Regions from separate parts of the Hymenobacter sp. HD11105 genome, predicted to be linked through region 2. Evidence: riboswitches for the same ligand, from Rfam matches in the RefSeq annotation. Region 2 holds a riboswitch; each other region holds the start of a gene.
The links. Region 2 has a riboswitch for S-adenosylmethionine ahead of metH (methionine synthase). Riboswitches for the same ligand answer to the same signal wherever they lie in the genome.
Positions count from the first base shown of each region.

Region 1: linked by a shared signal. The riboswitch ahead of ACW9KT_RS11130 (amino acid permease) and the one ahead of metH (methionine synthase) in region 2 are both predicted to bind S-adenosylmethionine.
Region 3: linked by a shared signal. The riboswitch ahead of ACW9KT_RS03445 (O-acetylhomoserine aminocarboxypropyltransferase/cysteine synthase family protein) and the one ahead of metH (methionine synthase) in region 2 are both predicted to bind S-adenosylmethionine.

Region 1 covers NZ_JBSWBR010000003.1:90,496-96,307, forward strand. Annotated here, with positions in the region: gene ACW9KT_RS11125 (lipopolysaccharide biosynthesis protein) at 1-576, shown strand, start outside; gene ACW9KT_RS11130 (amino acid permease) at 633-2,093, opposite strand; SAM riboswitch class I at 2,449-2,559, opposite strand; gene ACW9KT_RS11135 (EcsC family protein) at 2,654-3,403, opposite strand; gene ACW9KT_RS11140 (Gfo/Idh/MocA family protein) at 3,455-4,498, opposite strand; gene ACW9KT_RS11145 (DegT/DnrJ/EryC1/StrS family aminotransferase) at 4,495-5,646, opposite strand; gene ACW9KT_RS11150 (hypothetical protein) at 5,810-5,812, shown strand, end outside.
Region 2 covers NZ_JBSWBR010000011.1:49,934-55,745, forward strand. Annotated here, with positions in the region: gene ACW9KT_RS20735 (M16 family metallopeptidase) at 1-272, shown strand, start outside; gene ACW9KT_RS20740 (M16 family metallopeptidase) at 397-1,788, shown strand; SAM riboswitch class I at 2,113-2,218, shown strand; gene metH (methionine synthase) at 2,290-5,812, shown strand, end outside.
Region 3 covers NZ_JBSWBR010000001.1:771,481-777,292, forward strand. Annotated here, with positions in the region: gene ACW9KT_RS03435 (homoserine dehydrogenase) at 1-59, opposite strand, end outside; gene metX (homoserine O-acetyltransferase MetX) at 115-1,143, opposite strand; gene ACW9KT_RS03445 (O-acetylhomoserine aminocarboxypropyltransferase/cysteine synthase family protein) at 1,272-2,642, opposite strand; SAM riboswitch class I at 3,016-3,128, opposite strand; gene ACW9KT_RS03450 (LysM peptidoglycan-binding domain-containing protein) at 3,315-3,614, opposite strand; gene ACW9KT_RS03455 (hypothetical protein) at 3,848-4,261, shown strand; gene ACW9KT_RS03460 (lysylphosphatidylglycerol synthase transmembrane domain-containing protein) at 4,349-5,428, opposite strand; gene dxs (1-deoxy-D-xylulose-5-phosphate synthase) at 5,699-5,812, shown strand, end outside.

The DNA.
Region 1 (5,812 bases), on a different contig from region 2:
ACCACCCGGCTCAATACTGTAGTGGGATGCTGGCTGGCGCTGGGCATTGGTTTAAATCTGGATTTTATTTACTCCCTCATGCGGCCCGAATTTGCGGCTGGCGCTACGGCTGTACTGCTGCTGTTGGCTGGTCGCCTTTTCGATAACATTACCGGCGTCAATGGCTTGATTCTCGTCACCTCACCCCGCTACCGCTTCGATCTGTTTTTCAACATCACGCTGGCCGTGGCCACCGTGCTGCTTAACTTGTTTTTCATTCCGCTATACGGCCTGACGGGCGCGGCCCTGGCTACGCTATTGGCCATGACCAGCATCAACGTGGCACGCACCTGGTTTGTGTGGCATGCCTACGGGTTGCAGCCCTTCGATTTGCGTATTCCGCTGGTGTTGGGAATAGCAGGCGTGGCGGGGGTGGCTGCCTGGCTGCTACCCTCGATACACTCCGTATTCATTACCATGCTGCTGCGCTCGGCAGTGCTTACAGGTATCTATGGGGGGCTTTTATTGCTGACACGGGCCGTGCCCGAGCTTCAGGATATTATTCAAAAAGCCTGGAAAAAGGTGAGGCGCACCTAATTAAAAGGCCCTTTCCGACCAAGGTCAGGCAGGGCCTTTTTGCACAGCGATATCACCTAAGCGGGTTGCTTGGCGGCTTCTTGAGCTAACCGCAATTTGCTGCGCTTCTTGCCATAGGCATAGTAAATCACGAGTCCAGCTGCCAACCAGATGATGAGGCGCAACCAGGTATCCCAGGGCAGCGAAACCATCATCAGCAGGCAAGTTAGGATGCCCAGGATAGGAACGAGTGGCACCCAAGGCGTGCGGAACGCACGCGGGGCGTCGGGTTGCTGCTTGCGCATGATGAGTACACCGAGGCAGACCATCACGAAGGCCAGCAGTGTACCAATGCTAGTCATTTCGCCTACTACTTGAATAGGCACCAAGCCAGCAAAGGCACTAATTAAGGCTGCCAGCAAGACGTTCGACTTATAAGGTGTTTGGAAACGAGGATGGATTTCGGAGAAGATTTTGGGCAACAAACCATCACGCGACATGGAGAAGAACACCCGCGACTGACCCAGCAAATCCACTAGAATAACGGACGTGTAGCCCACCAGAATAGCAATGATAATGGCTTGGCTGAGCCAGGCATACGGCGTTTTCTCGATAGCAATGGCAACGGGCGCGGCGCTGTTCTTGAACTCAGTATAATTGGCTAAGCCCGTCATGACATGCCCAAACAGTACGAACAGGATGGTGCACACCACCAGCGAGCCGATAATGCCAATAGGCATGTCGCGCTGGGGCTTTTTGGCTTCCTGGGCCATGGTGGCCACAATATCAAAGCCAATGAACACGAAGAAGATAACTCCCGCTCCGCGCAAGATTCCGCTCAATCCAAATTCTCCAAAAGTGCCCGTATTGGCCGGAATATAAGGTTGATAGTTGGCCGGATCGATGTACTGCCAGCCCAGGGCAATGAACACCAGCACCACCGACACCTTAAGAGCCACAATCGTCGCATTGACCCAGGCCGAGCCCTGCGTACCCCGAATCACGACGGCCGTAATAGCCACCACAATCAGAATAGCAGGCAAATTCACGATGCCGTGCACCACCGAGCCATCGGCTTGGGTCGCCGTTTCAAAGGGCGACATAACCAGCTGCGCGGGAATATGTAGGTCGTATTTTGATAGAAACCGCGTCAAGTACTGCGACCAGCTTATAGCCACCGCCGCGGCGCCCACCGAGTATTCGAGCACCAAATCCCAGCCGATAATCCATGCAAATAGCTCGCCCAGCGTGGCATAGGAATACGTGTACGCCGAGCCCGCTACCGGCACCATGGAGGCAAACTCGGCGTAGCACAGGGCTGAGAACGCGCACCCGACGGCTGCCACCAGAAAAGAAAGTGTAACGGCTGGCCCGGTGTGGTTGGCGGCCGCAATACCGGTGAGGGAAAACAGGCCCGCTCCGATAATTACCCCAACACCGATAGCAACCAGGTTGAAGGCACTCAGGCTGCGTTTAAGCGTGTGGGAGCCAGTTTCGGCCGCTTCTGCGCGCAGCAACTCCAATGATTTTTTGAGCATAATGGGTAGCACGAAGCCCTGCCTCGTGACGAATAAATGAAGGGGAAATAGTGAGTTGTGCCCAAGCCAGAGGAAGGTCAGGCCGCCAGCAACTAGCTAGCGTGTTAGCATTGAGCCAGCAGACAAGCTGACCGCCTTCGAAACAAATACAAGCGGAACGAAGGCAGGCAAAAAAGCCCTCCAGCGGCTCGTATTAGCTACTAAAGCTTGGCAACACCAGAAAAACGAGGAAAGTATTGGCTGCTCAACAACAGCAACAACCCATGTCCAAACAAACGGCCGCGGCGCCGCTTAGGCGTGGCGGAGTGGCGGAGGAAAACGAGGCGGGTCGGATGTGAACGTTCACGGCAATCTGTTTTTATATGGCCAGCAATACTTTGCGCTAACCTCGGTTGGCACCGTTCCAGCAAAGCTGGGGGTTGCCGGCGTTTCGTCGAGCCTTTCTCTCCACGCCTCTGTATAAAAACAATCCTTTGATCAGAAAGAATTGGGGTCGCAAAGGTAGGCCTCGACTAAGCGTACTTGCAAATACCACTAATCTTTCTCTGCTGTTGCGTGGCCTACCTAGCGCTGGGGGGCAAAATAGTGCCTGCTGCCCCTAACTGACGCATGCGGTAGCAATTCATGGCCGTTTCACCGAGTTGCTCGATGAGGCGGTAGTTAGCTACTGCGCCCACCGCCGCCCCAATTACGGGTACCAGCTGGGCCAGCTTCGCCAGGTCAATGTAGTCGCGGTACTCCTGCTGGAAGGTACGCCAGTCGAACTCGTTTACATCGGTGGGCAGAGTGTGGCGGTAGGTGTCCCACTCGGCAATTCGGCGGTATACATCATTGCGGGTGTGCTGACTGGAAAACGCCAGCTGGAAGATGTGGAGCAAATACAAACGCTCGGTGTAGTCGCGCACGTCGTGGCCATAGAGGGCGGCAACGTCGAAAAGGAGCTTTAGCTTAAGGCCCAGCAGCAACGGAAAATCGGCCAGCCCTAGTAAAAAGCCCCCCGCGCCCGTTACAGCGCCTTCGGCCGAAGCTGTGTTGCGGTAGTAGCGAATGCGGGTGCGCACGGCCGTTTCTCGCTCTGCCCACGGCGCCTTCAGCAGTGGCTGGCGCGTGGTGTGCATCGACCCAAACAACACCCCGCGCACCATTTGCCGAATGGCCGTGGTAATAGCCTCATGCACGCGCTCGGGCAGCAGCGCATTAAGCCGAATCTGTACTCGCCGCGTGAAGCGGTTCATCAGCGACGGCGACTTCTGCATTCGCTGTTGCCAGGCGCGGAGTTCAGTGAGGGCTTGTTGGTCGGGGGAGTTCATGCGGATAGTTACGTAAAACAGATAAGTAGTTTTTATCTGCACTTCCCCACGTCATTTCAAGCTATAAATGTGCTCAATAATCTCCACCACTTTTACTCCTTGCTGCGCGTTCGTTTCAGCTGAGCCACCATTTCTAACTGCTTCCACCACCTCCTCAATTACTTGCACATGATTGGCGGCGCTGCCTTGATAGAAGCCGTAGTGGTTCGCGGGATTGGTGGGCAGTAGCGGCGGGCACTCGTAGTCGCGGATGTGGCAGTGCTCCACTTTGTCCATGTACTGCCCGCCGATGCGCAAGCTACCGTGCTCGCCGATAACTGTGAGGCTGCTTTCCAGGTTGCGGTCCCAAACAGCGGTGCTATAGTGCAAGGTGCCGGTGCCGCCGCGCACTAAGTCGAAGGTAACGAGGCCACTGTCTTCAAACTCGGTGAGGTGCTGATGGTTGAAGTCGTGGAAGCGGGCTTGCAGGTTGGTGACGTCGCCGAAAACCCAGTAGAGCAAGTCGATAAAGTGGCTGAACTGGGTGAAGAGCGTGCCTCCGTCCTGGGCGCGGGTGCCGTGCCAGCTGCCGGGGCGGTAGTAGCGGGCGTCGCGGTTCCAGAAACAATTGATTTGCACCATGAAAATGCCCCCCAGTCGGTTCTCTTCTATCACCTGCTTCAGCCAGACGGCCGGCGGTGAGTAGCGGTTCTGCATTACGCCAAACACGAGTCGGTCAGCTTGGGCGGCCGTAGCCAGAATCTGCTTGGCATCGGTGGCGCAAAGGGCCAGCGGCTTCTCGACCAGTACATGCAGGCCGTGGCGAAGGCCGCCTATGGCCTGGGGCGCGTGCAGGTAGTTGGGCGTAGCCACCGTGAGCACATCCGCTGCGGGACCTTGGGCCAAGTATTCTTCCAGCGACGCAAAAAAAGGCACGCCGGTAAATTCGGCGGCCAACTCCGGTTCTAGCTCCTCCCGCGTATCAATTAGGGCAGTAAGTGCAGCCCCAGGTTGGCGCTGCACTAGCGCCGCGTGGCGTCGGCCGATGTGCCCTACGCCAGAAATAGCAAAGCGAACCTCAGGCTGTTTGGCCCCCAAGGGTAAAAAATTACTCATGCAAAAAACGCCCGGATAGTAGAAGTAATATAACGGAGCTGGGCCTCGCTCAGCAGTGGATGAATGGGTAACGAAAGCACCGTACGACACAACTCTTCCGCCACCGGAAACTGCCCAGCTTGGTAGCCAAGGTAAGCATAGGCCGGCTGCAAGTGAACCGGCACTGGGTAATACACTACGCTCGGCACGCCGCGCTGCTGCAAGTACTCTTGAAGCTGGTCGCGCTGGGGGGCCTTTTCCAGAGTAAGAGTGTACTGGTGAAACACATGGGTGCTTTGCGGGTCGCGGTAAGGAAGTCGCAGGCCGGAAATGCCCCCCAGGGCCGCATCATACTGGCCAGCGAGGCGCTGGCGGGCGGCGGTCCAGGTGGGTAGGTGGGGCAGCTTCACGCGGAGCAAGGCCGCTTGCAGGGTGTCAAGGCGGGAGTTCAGGCCGATGTGTTGGTGGTAGTACTTGCGGGTCTGGCCGTGGTTGGCGAGCTGGCGCAGATAGGTGGCGCGGGCAGCATCGCGAGTGAAAAGGGCGCCCCCGTCGCCGAGGGCGCCAAGGTTTTTGGCCGGGAAAAAGGACGTAGTGCCCACCTCCCCTACCGTACCAGCGGCTGCCTGGGTGCCATCAGCGAAGTGATATGTAGCGCCAATCGCTTGAGCGTTATCCTCAATCAGCGGAATGCTGTGTCGAGTCGAAATCTGTCTCAACGCTGCCAAATCAGCGCATTGACCAAACAAATGCACTGCTAGAATAGCGCCTGTGCGCGACGTGATGGTGGCTTCCACGGCCGCCGGATCGAGGCAGAACGTGGTGGGCAGCACATCGACAAACACAGGGCGCAGACCGAGCACTGCGGCGGCTTCGGCGGTGGCTACGTAGGTGAAAGCCGGTAGAATTACTTCGGCCCTGGGGGGCAAATTCAGGCTCATCAAAGCCAGCTGCAAGGCGTCGGTGCCGTTGGCGCAAGGTATCACGTGGGGGCCACCGAGCGCTATGCTCAACTCCTGGGCAAACGCAGCCACGGCTGGGCCGTTAATAAACTCGGCTTCCTGCAACACTATGCGCAGGGCATCATCGAGGGCGGGCTGAAGGGCAGCGTGCTGCGCCGCCAAATCCAGCATGCGAATGGGGGCAGGAAGCACAGAAGAGGTGAGCAACGGGTAGGCAGATAAAAGTGGGCGCTGAGCATCAAATATAGGCGGCGGGGTCCAACTCGCGGCCTACGGCAGGGCAACCCCTATCCTTGCGCTTGCGTTTAGTCAAGGTGAAGGTCAGTCTTCCACACTGATCTTATTGTTTTAGAACCAACTCCCTACTGCCATG
Region 2 (5,812 bases):
TCGACAAAGAAGGCGTAAGTCAAGAGCTGCTGGATCTGGCCATCGTGAAGATGCGCTCCGACCTGTATGATCAGATAAGCCAACTGTATGGCTTCGGCAAAGCTGATTTGCTGGCCAGCTTCGCACTGTTTGAGAATGACCCCAAGCGTATCAACCAACTGGAAAGCGAGTTTCGGAAAGTAACGCCGGAGCTGATGCAGAAGACGCTGCGTGAGTATCTGCGGACCACCAACCGGACCATTCTCACGGTGAACCCACTGGCTAAGAGCTAGCTGCACCTCTGCCCTCCCACGCAGCGCGGGCTGTGTAGTCCGCACTTTCAGAACGCTGGGGGGCTTTTTCCAACACTTACTAAGCCCAGGTTAGCACTTCGCTCCAAATCCCAAAGACTTACTCATGAAAAATATAGTTATCGGCTTACTAAGCGCCGCATGCGCCCTCAGCGCGCCGGCCTTTGCCCAAAAACAAACACCTCCCGCCGGCGGCACGCCCCGCGACTTCACATTACCTGCCAAAACGGAATTTACTCTCGACAATGGCTTGCAAGCCACACTGGTGCCCTACGGTGAAATTCCGAAAGTGACGGTGAGCATGGTTGTGCAAGTCGGCAACGTGCACGAAGCGGCCAACGAAAACGGCCTGGCCGACATCGTTGGCCGCCTGATGCGGGAAGGCACCACGACACTCTCGGCCAAGGAGATTTCGGAAAAAGCCGCTCGGATGGGGGGCTCGCTCAGCGTATCTGTGGGGCCCAACCAAACGTTTATCACTGGCTCGGTGCTGTCGGAATACGGACCGGAGCTCGTGCGGCTAATGGCCGATGTGGTTCAGAACCCCGCCTTTCCGCCTACCGAGATTGAGCGCATCAAGAATGACTTTAAGCGCGAGAACAACCTGTCCCGCTCCCAACCCGGTACCCAGGCTCGCACCAAGTTTGCCATGGCCATGTACAAAGGGCACCCCTACGGCCGCGACATTCCGACTGATGCCGAAGTAAATGCCTATGGCCCCGAGCAGGTGCGCGATTTTTACACCAAGCAATTTGGTGCTCAGCGCACGGCAGTATACGCTGCTGGCAAGTTTGATGAGAAGGCTATGCGCGAAGCTGTTACCTCTTCGCTAAGCAACTGGACGAAAGGCCCCGCCCCGCGCATTGCCATTGCCAAGCCCATTACTAAAACTGACTTGATGGTACAGGATCGGCCCGGTGCGCCGCAGTCTACGCTAGTCATTGGCCTACCCGTGATAGACCCCACGCACCCCGACTACATGCGCCTGCGCGTGATGAACTCCTTATTGGGGGGCTCTTTTGGCTCGCGCATTACCAGTAATATTCGGGAGAACAAAGGCTATACGTATTCTCCTTCCAGCAGCATAAATGCTCGCTACCGCGTGGGTGAGTGGACCGAAGTAGCCGACGTAACCACCGAGCACACGGGCAACTCACTCAAGGAAATCGTCTACGAGATTGAGCGTTTGCAAAAAGAAGCGCCGACGGAAGCCGAACTGGAAGGCATCAAAAACTACGAAGCCGGCCTGTTTGTGCTGCGCAACTCTACGCCGGCTGGCATTATCGGCCAGCTTAATTTCCTCGATCTGCATGGTCTCCCCGACACCTACCTCACAAATCAAGTAAAAGAGATTCACGCCATTACTCCGAAAGAGGTGCAGGATGCGGCCAAAAAATATGTCCGTCCTGATGAGATGACCATTGTGGTGGTGGGTGATAAAAAGCAGATTGATCCACAGTTGAAGAAATTTCAGGCCGAGCGAAAGAAGGCGCTGTAGAAGTTATACAGCCCATAGTAGTCAGCTAGAAGGCTAGAAGGCTAGAGAGCTAGTTCCCCTCCTCAGCTGAGGAGGGGTTAGGAGTGGTTGGCCGGAGCGACCGAACATCAGCTATAGCTAGTTCTACTTAACTGTGCAACGATTGTCAACCACCCCTAGCCCCTGCTCAGCTGAGGAGGGGAACTAGCTCTCTAGTTTTCTAGCTCTAATTTTGAAAGCTGTTTCCCTCCCTTTCCCTAAGCTTTATGCTTGAATGAAGCCATGGCTAATGGGTGGGGTTACACGTTGCACTTTTTTCGTCATCATACTGTATCTTTGCTGAGCTACTTATCCAGAAAGACCGAGGGACTGGGCCCTGTGACGTCTTGGCAACCTGAGTAAAACAAGGTGCCAACTCCCATTTTGCCCCCAGGGCAGAAGAAGATAAGTGCGGAGCCCTCATTTCGAGGTTCTCTTTCTGGATAGGCGGTAGTTTAAACGCCTTTTTAGTAAGGAGACCTTATGAAAACGACTCGCCCCGCCTCCCCCCTCTACGACATTCTCCAACAGCGCATTCTGGTGCTCGATGGCGCCATGGGCACCATGATTCAGCGCCACCCGCTGACGGAGGAGGACTTCCGGGGCACGCGCTTCGCCGACCACCCTAAACCTCTGCGCGGCAACAACGACCTGCTCAGTCTGACCCGCCCCGATATTATCAAGGGCATTCACGCCGAATATTTCGCCGCCGGGGCCGACATGGTGGAAACCAACACCTTCAGCGGCACCACCATCGCCCAGGCCGATTACGGGCTGGAGCATCTAGCGTATGAGCTGAACTACGAGTCAGCGCGGATTGCGAAAGAAGTTGCCGACGAGTTTACCGCCCGCGAGCCACATAAGCCGCGCTTCGTAGCCGGCGCCATCGGCCCCACCAACCGGACCGCCTCTCTCTCGCCCGACGTGAACCGCCCTGGCTTCCGCGCCGTGACCTTCGATGAGCTAGCTATTGCCTACCACGAGCAAGTGCGCGGCCTAGTGGAAGGCGGCTCCGATACGCTGCTAATTGAAACCATTTTCGATACCCTGAATGCTAAAGCGGCCTTGTACGCCGTCCAGAAGTTCTTCGACGAAGGTGGACGGGTTGTGCCGGTTATGATTTCGGGCACCATCACCGATGCTTCGGGCCGTACCCTTTCGGGGCAGACAGTGGAAGCTTTCTGGAATTCCATCAGTCATTTGCCGCTGCTAAGCGTGGGCCTAAACTGCGCCCTTGGGGCTGATCAGCTGCACGTATATGTGAAGGAGTTGAGCCGCATTGCTGATGTGCACGTGTCAGCTTATCCGAACGCTGGTTTGCCCAACGCGTTTGGCGGCTACGACGAGTCCGCCGAAGAGTTTGCGGCAGTGGTAGAGAATTATCTAAAGGAAGGCATCGTGACGGTGGCCGGCGGTTGTTGTGGCACCACGCCCCAGCACATTGCCGAGCTGGCGAAGTTGGCCGAAAAATACCAACCGCGCCAACTACCCAATTTGCCCCCCGCAACTCATTTGTCAGGCTTAGAACCGTTTGACATTACGCCCAACAGCCTGTTTGTGAACGTAGGTGAGCGGTGTAACGTGACCGGCTCCCGTGCTTTTGCCCGCCTCATCCGCACCGGCGCCTACGAGCAGGCTCTACAAGTTGCCCGCGACCAGGTAGAAGGCGGTGCCCAGGTCCTTGACGTGAACATGGACGAAGGCATGCTCGACTCGGAGCAGGCCATGACCACCTTTCTTAACCTCATTGCCTCCGAGCCCGACATTTCACGGGTGCCGGTGATGATTGACTCCTCTAAATGGAGCGTGCTTGAAGCCGGGCTGAAGTGCGTGCAGGGCAAGAGCATCGTCAATTCGATTTCGCTGAAAGAAGGCGAGGAAGTATTCAAGGAGCGCGCCCGCACCGTGCGCCAGTACGGCGCGGCTATGGTCGTAATGGCTTTTGATGAAAACGGCCAGGCTGACTCTTTGGAGCGGCGCATCGAAATATGTAAGCGCAGCTACGACATTTTGGTGAACGAAGTAGGCTTCCCGGCCACGGACATCATCTTCGACCCCAACATCCTGACCGTGGGCACGGGCATGGAGGAGCACCGCAACTACGCGCTGGACTTCATCGAAGCCGTTCGTTGGATCAAAGCTAACCTGCCCGGCGCCCTCACCAGCGGCGGCGTCAGCAATATCAGCTTCTCCTACCGCGGCAACGACGTGGTTCGCGAAGCTATGCACACGGCGTTCCTCTACCACGCCATTCGCGCCGGCTTGGATATGGGCATCGTAAATCCCAGTCAGTTGGGCGTGTACGACGAGATTCCGAAGGACTTGCTGGAGTTGGTAGAAGACGTGCTACTCAACCGCCGCCCCGATTCTACCGAACGCCTCGTCGACTTTGCTGAAACGGTAAAGCAGAAAGACAAAGTAGAAGTGGTGGCCGACGCGTGGCGCAGCCTGCCCGTAGCCGAGCGCTTACAGCATGCGCTGGTACGCGGCATTACCGAGTTTATCGACGAAGACACTGAGGAAGTACGTCAGCAAGTAGGCCGGCCGCTAGAGGTAATCGAAGGCCCGCTGATGGCCGGCATGAACGTGGTGGGTGACCTATTTGGAGCCGGCAAAATGTTCCTGCCGCAAGTGGTGAAGTCGGCCCGCGTGATGAAGAAAGCGGTGGCGTATCTGGAGCCTTTCCTGCTGGCCGACAAGCAAGGTTCGGAGCGGCAAACGGCCGGTAAAATCTTGCTGGCTACGGTGAAAGGCGACGTGCACGACATTGGCAAAAACATCGTGGGCGTGGTGTTGGCGTGCAACAACTTCGACATCGTGGATCTTGGCGTGATGGTGCCATTGGAGCGCATTCTGGACGAAGCGGTAAAGCAGAACGTGGACGTTATCGGCCTGAGCGGCCTGATTACGCCTAGTCTTGATGAGATGGTGTACGTGGCTCAGGAGATGGAAAAGCGTGGCCTGAAAACGCCGCTGCTTATTGGTGGTGCTACCACTTCTCGTCTGCACGCGGCTGTGAAAGTGGCCCCCAACTATTCGGGACCCATGGTGCACGTACACGACGCCTCCCGCTCGGTGGGTGTGGCTGCCAGCCTGCTTGGCTCCAGCGCCGAAACCTACGCCCAGGCCGTTCGCGACGAGTACACCGCCCTGCGCACCGACTACGCCACCCGCCAGCGGGAGAAGAATTACTTAACCATCGAAGCGGCTCGTGAAAATCAATTCAAGGCCGACTGGGAAACCGCGCCCATCACCAAGCCGACCTTCCTCGGCACCAAAGTGCTGAATAATTACCCCTTGGCTGAACTAGCCGAGTACATCGACTGGACGCCTTTCTTCCACACCTGGGAGTTGAAAGGGCGCTACCCGCGCATTTTGGAAGATGAGAACTTAGGTGAGGCGGCTACCAAGCTGTTTGCCGATGCCCAGGCCATGTTGCAAAAAGTTATCAGCGAAAACCTGCTCACGGCCCGCGCCGTGGTTGGTTTCTGGCCGGCTAATACGGTTGGCTACGACACTATCGAGGTCTACGCCGATGATACGCGCGAGCAGGTAATGACTGAATTCTTCACGTTGCGCCAGCAAGGCGAAAAGGGCCCAAACATTCCTAACCTGGCTTTCTCCGACTTTTTGGCTCCCAAAGAATCGGGTCGTCAGGACTACATCGGCGGCTTTGCCGTGACGGCTGGTTTGGGCATCGAAAAGCTTATCGAGCAGTTTGAAGCCGACCACGATGACTATTCCAGTATCATGATTAAGGCCCTAGCCGATCGTCTGGCCGAGGCTTTTGCTGAGCGTCTGCACCAGCGCGTGCGGGAAGAGTTCTGGGGTTATTCGGCCGGTGAGAAACTAACTAAAGAAGAGCTGATTCAGGAGAAATATCGCGGTGTGCGACCCGCACCGGGCTACCCCGGCTGCCCCGACCACACCGAGAAAATCACTTTGTTCCAGCTCCTCGACGCCGACCAACAAACCGGCATTCAGCTCACTGAAAACCTGGCTATGT
Region 3 (5,812 bases), on a different contig from region 2:
TGCCCTACGCAGCCAAACCCAATCAATCCAATGCGCAGCCGACTTTTATCAGATATCATACGAGTATGCTAAATGCGGAAAGAATAAGACGACAGGATTATGCAAGTGCCTACCTCAGTGAGCAAGCGTCTGCACATAAAAACGCTCGAGAAAATGCGTGATTTGCGCGGTTTCAATCAAAAAGCCATCGTGGCCGTAGCCCGAATCCATTTCGACGTACTTGGCGCCGGGAATGTGGTGAGCCAAGAGTTGCTGCTCGCTGGGCGGAAACAGCACATCGGAGCTAATACTGATGACCAAAGTGCGGGCTTTGATCTGGCTTAACGCCGCTGCAATGCCCCCTCGGCCTCGGCCTACATTGTGCGAGTCCATGGCCTTGGACAAGGCCACATAGGTGTAAGCGTTGAAGCGGGCCACCAGCTTGTCGCCCTGATACTGCTGGTAGGAACTGGCCCGAAAATCGGTGATTTTCTCCCCGTCGGGTTCATGCTGGGTATTGGCGTACGCCTCATAGCTGCGGTAGCTGAGCAAGGCCACGGCACGTGCAGCTTTCAAACCAAATTGCCCCCCAGTCGGAGTGGCCGAGAAATAAGTAGGATCGGCGAAAATAGCTAGCCGTTGAGCTTCATTAAAGGCAATTCCCCAGGGCGAATGCTGGGCATTAGTGGCCAATAACACGAGATGATCGAATAAAGCAGGCTGTTGGATGGCCCATTCCAACGCCTGCTGCCCGCCCAACGACCCGCCCATCAGCGTATGAATCTGATGGATACCCAAGTGTTGGCATAAACTCTCGTGCGCCGCCACCATGTCCCGAATGGTCAGCAGCGGAAACTCATGATACAGCGCACCCGTTGAACCGGTGGCCTCGAGCGGGCCCGTGGTGCCGTAGCACGAACCGAGCACATTGGCGCACACAATAAACCAGTTGGCCGGATCGAAATGGTAGGTAGGCCCAAACAAACCAGGCCACCAGCTGAACACATCCGCGTTGGCCGTAAGGGCATGGCACACCCAGACTACATTGTCGCGGGCAGCATTGAGCGTACCATAAGTATGATACGCAATGCGCACCTGCGACAATGTGGCTCCGCTTTCGAGCGGGAGCGGAGCAGGAAGCGTGTAGAACTGGGGTTCCGTCATGGATAGGGTTGGCAGCTCAAAGGGTTATTTCAGCTTAGAGAAAACTGCGCGATAAGATGTAGTACTGCTGCATTCAGGCCGCTGCAACGGCGCTGAGTGCAGGACTAACCCGCGTTAGACTTCCAGTACTACGGGGTGTTCAACAGCCGGCTCGGGCAAGGTATCTCCTTCGGTTTGCTGATCCTGGGGGCATTTTCGGCCACCGCGTCGAAGGCGCTTTGCAGGTCAGCCTTAATGTCCTCGATGTGTTCCAAGCCCAGCGAAATGCGCAGCAGCGTGGGCGTAACGCCGGCCGCAATTTGCTCTTGATCGGAGAGCTGCTGGTGAGTGGTAGCGGCGGGCTGAATGATGAGAGTTTTGGCGTCGCCTACGTTGGCTAAGTGGCTTATTAGCCTTAGATTGTCGATGAAGTGAGTAGCTGTGTCTTTGCTGCCTCTGATGCTGAACGTGAGGACGCCCCCCGCGCCCCGCTTCAGATATTTCTGAGCTAAGGTGTGGTAGCGGCTGCTTTTCAGGCCCGGATAATTCACGGCTTCTACCTGGGGATGCTGCTCCAGCCATTCGGCCAGCTTCTGGGCATTCTCCACGGTCCGGTCGACGCGTAATGACAAGGTTTCGAGGCCTTGCAGGAGCAGGAAGGAGTTGAAGGGACTGATGGCGGGGCCAAAATCGCGCAGGCCTTCTACCCGCGCCCGAATGATGAAGGCGATGTTGCCAAAAGGTCCGCCCTTACCAAATACATCATTGAAAACCAGGCCGTGGTAGCCTTCCGAGGGCTCCGTGAATTGCGGAAACTTGCCGTTGCCGAAGTCATACTTACCACCATCGACAATTACGCCGCCAATGCTGGTACCGTGGCCGCCAATCCACTTCGTAGCCGACTCGACCACAATGTGGGCACCGTGCTCCAGGGGCCGGAATAGATAACCTCCCGCCCCGAAGGTGTTATCCACGACCAGCGGCAGGTCGTGCTTATCAGCAATGGCAGCAATGCGCTCAAAATCGGGAATGCTGAAGCTTGGGTTGCCGATGGTTTCGAGGTAAAGGGCCTTGGTGTTCTCATCAATTAGAGCCTCGAAGCTTTCGGGCGTGTCGCCATCGGCGAAGCGGGCCTCAATACCTAACCGCTTGAATGCTACCTTAAACTGATTATAAGTGCCGCCATACAGGTGTTGGGTACTCACGAAATTGTCGCCGGCCTGCAAAATATTATTCAGCGCCAGGAACTGCGCCGCTTGCCCCGAGGCGGTAGCCAGCGCGGCCACTCCGCCTTCCAGCGCCGCCACCCGCTGCTCAAATACGTCGGTGGTGGGGTTCATCAGGCGGGTGTAGATATTGCCAAACTCCTTGAGCGCAAATAGATTGGCACCGTGCTCGGCGTTTTTGAACACGTAAGAAGTTGTTTGATAAAGAGGCACAGCGCGGGAGCCAGTGGTAGGGTCGGGTTGCTGACCAGCGTGTAGTTGAAGGGTTTCGAAGTGCAGATTTTGCGTGGACATAGGAAGGCTGAATGGAAGTGGTGTCAGATAGGAAGAGTAATTACATTGCTGAGAATCAGACGCACAGGGCCGCCACTAAGCAGCAGACTGCACAGGCTCCGGAGCTAAAGGGAAGCTAGGCGGAGGCGAGAAGAACCCGTCGGCTAGCGGCTCGCGGGCCCAACACGACGCGGGTTAAGCAGAAGAATAAACTGGGAGGCTAGGCCAAATAGGCTAGCAACAACACACGCGACAACAACACATTCGCGCGGTCTGGCAACGGTCCGGGGCCGGAGCTAAAACACGAAAATCCGCAAGCCAAGCCGCACGCACGGGGGCAGCGGGGGCAAACGGGGGGAGCAAGTCGGGGGAAGAGGAGTTTCTCATGGCGCTGAGCTTATATCTCCCGCGAGCAACTGGCCACGCGGGCAGGAATTGGCACCTTTCACATGATGAAGGTTGCCAGCGGGTCAGGGAGCCTGTTCTCTCGCCGCTTCTGTATAAATCTGAAAAACTATCCCGTCGTTAACGAGAAGTACCGGGTAGGTGGCCGTAAATGTACGGATCGGATTGAAAACGCCAAATGCAGCAAAAAGTTTTTTGGCTTGCCGCAAGCAGGTTTAATAAAACAAAAAAGCCCCCCAGGCCAAGTCTGGGGGGCTTTTTTTACGAACAGAAAAGCAAAGCACTATTTTATAGTTGGGGCAGATTCAATACCTGACCTACTTCGATATGGTCAGGGTTTGCGCCGATGGTCGCCTTGTTAGCATCATATATCTGGTGCCACTTAGCAGCGTCGCCATAGTGTTTTTTGGCGATTTTGGAGAGCGAGTCGCCGCTGACCACCGTGTACTGCGTGCCTTGGGCGGCGGTAGCAGCGGCCGGCTGGTTGGCGTTGCCAAAGAAGTCAGTGTTAGCGTTCTGATTAGGCTTAACGGCTGGCTGTACGGGTTTTTCTTCGCCCTTATTGCTTATGAAATCGAACAGTCCCATGGTCGTAGATTAGGTGAGAAGGAGAAAACAGCAGATAACGCATGTGCCTGACGGCCATGCTGTCAGGTCGTCTTACGCCGGTGCTTCGAATAAGTTGCGGAGCCCAAAATGCCCCCCAGCGTAGCTAACCCTTTGCAGCGGGGCGCGTAAGAAGCGCAACATTGCTTTGCTGCAATGTATGCTCACAACGCACTTCCTTTCCAAATCTCTCTTAAACCTTAGCTCTCCTTCTTATGAAAACTACTGTCCTTTCTTTCCGCTATTTAGCCAGCCTGTTGATGCTGGTATCGTTGTTTACGTTTGCTTGTAAGCAGGAAAACAAAGTTGGCGAAACCAACATGCTATATGGCACCGAAAGCAAAGTGTGGAAAACCGATAAGGAAACCACCGCCAGCGGTGACAAAGTGGCTCAAACTTCAGCCGACAAAGACACCGAACTGCGCTTCTACGCCAATGGTAATTTCAACATGACCTCGCCCCAGCAGTCGATGCAAGGCAAGTATACCTTCGACCAGCCTGGCAAAAAAATCACCCTCACGCCTGATGGTGGTACTACTTCGATGAGCTTCGACGTAGTAAATCTGACAGATAAGAAGATCACGCTGCGCGGTGTAAACGGCGAGCAAATGATGTTGGAAGCTGACTAGTTTGTCAGCTCTTAACCCCACAAAAAAGCCCCCCAGCACTGAGTTGGGGGGCTTTTTTGTGGGGTTATATAAGTATGCCGCAGTTCGCTACGAAGTCATTACTTCCTTCACCCGATGCTTACCAAATACCCGGGCTATCCAGCGAGGCAGGAAAATGGCCCCCAGCACCAAATAGAGATAGTAAGTAACGATACGATACAGGAGCACCACAAAATTGGTCATGGTGGGAGTACCGATAAACTTGCCGAAAAAAGTAGGAAAAGCTCCCTCGGCAATGCCCGCACCGCCGGGAGTAATAGCCACCAGCAGCACCACTTTATAAATCAGATTGCGGCTGAAAATTAACCCAAACTCTCCCCAACTCACATCTATAAAAGCCGCGATAATGCAGCCAATAACTAGGTAACGTGCCGTCCAGACGAAGGCCGTGGACAGGGCCGCTTCTACCCAATATCTGGCTGCGTTGCCGCGTAGCTGAGCCGACGCCCACACCATCTCGTTGCCGTGCTGATACGCTTTGGAACGCCAGCGCCGCAAGCCTTTGAAGGAGAAAAGTCGTACCAGCAGGCGCTTCACCGATTGCGGATTAATAAAAAGCGCATACAGCATAATGCCGGAGTACAGTGACACCATCAGGTAGCTCAGCACAAAGGCAATTTGCAGCGTGGTGACAAAACCGCCTTGCAGGGCTTCGTGCGGGTAAAGCGCATCGCCGGCCAGCCACACCACCAGCGGCACCGTGACCACATAATACACATTATCAAGCAGTGCAGTCACCATGACATACGCCAGCGATTTGCCCAGCGAAATACCTTCCCTGTGCAGCAGAAAAGGGGCTGCCGACGTACCCCCCACGGCGGAAGGAAGCACGCAGGAGGCAAACTCCCAGATCATGATTACGTCCAAACTTTGGCGCCAGCTCAGCACTTTCTCCGAGATGTGGCGAATACGGTAAATATAACCCAAATCGCGGGCTATCAGCACCAACACCATGACAAACAGCCAGTGTAGCTTGGCATTCGCTAGGGGCGCTAAGTCGCCGGGCCGGTAGCTGCGCCAAAACATAAAGCCCACCACGCTTAAGCCAATAAAAACCGGCAAAATGATACGGGAGGGCTTTAGCTTATCAAGAAGTTGTTGTTCCTGATTATCCTGGGTGAGGGGCATGTGAGAGAGGCGGGGTGCTGAGGTAAAAGTAGGCAATATTGGGAGCGACTACATTAGATACGCATTAAGAATGGCCTGGGCTGCTGCCAGTCAAATAGAAAAAAGTAGCCTGTTATGCTTGAGGTAGGTTTCACGATGCCCTGCAACAACCGGCCCTAACGAAAAGTCGTACCTTTGCCAGGTGCCTTCGGCAGGAAACTTGAAAGGGCTTAACCTTTTGAATTCCCAATCTGTTATTCAGCTATATTTTACTTTTTGCCCTTCCGAAAGATGATTGTTGAACCCGGTGAACTGCTGGCGGCTATTGACTCGCCTGATGACCTCAAAAAGCTCAGCGAGGACCAATTAGTGCAAGTGAGCCAGGAGCTGCGCCAATTCATCATT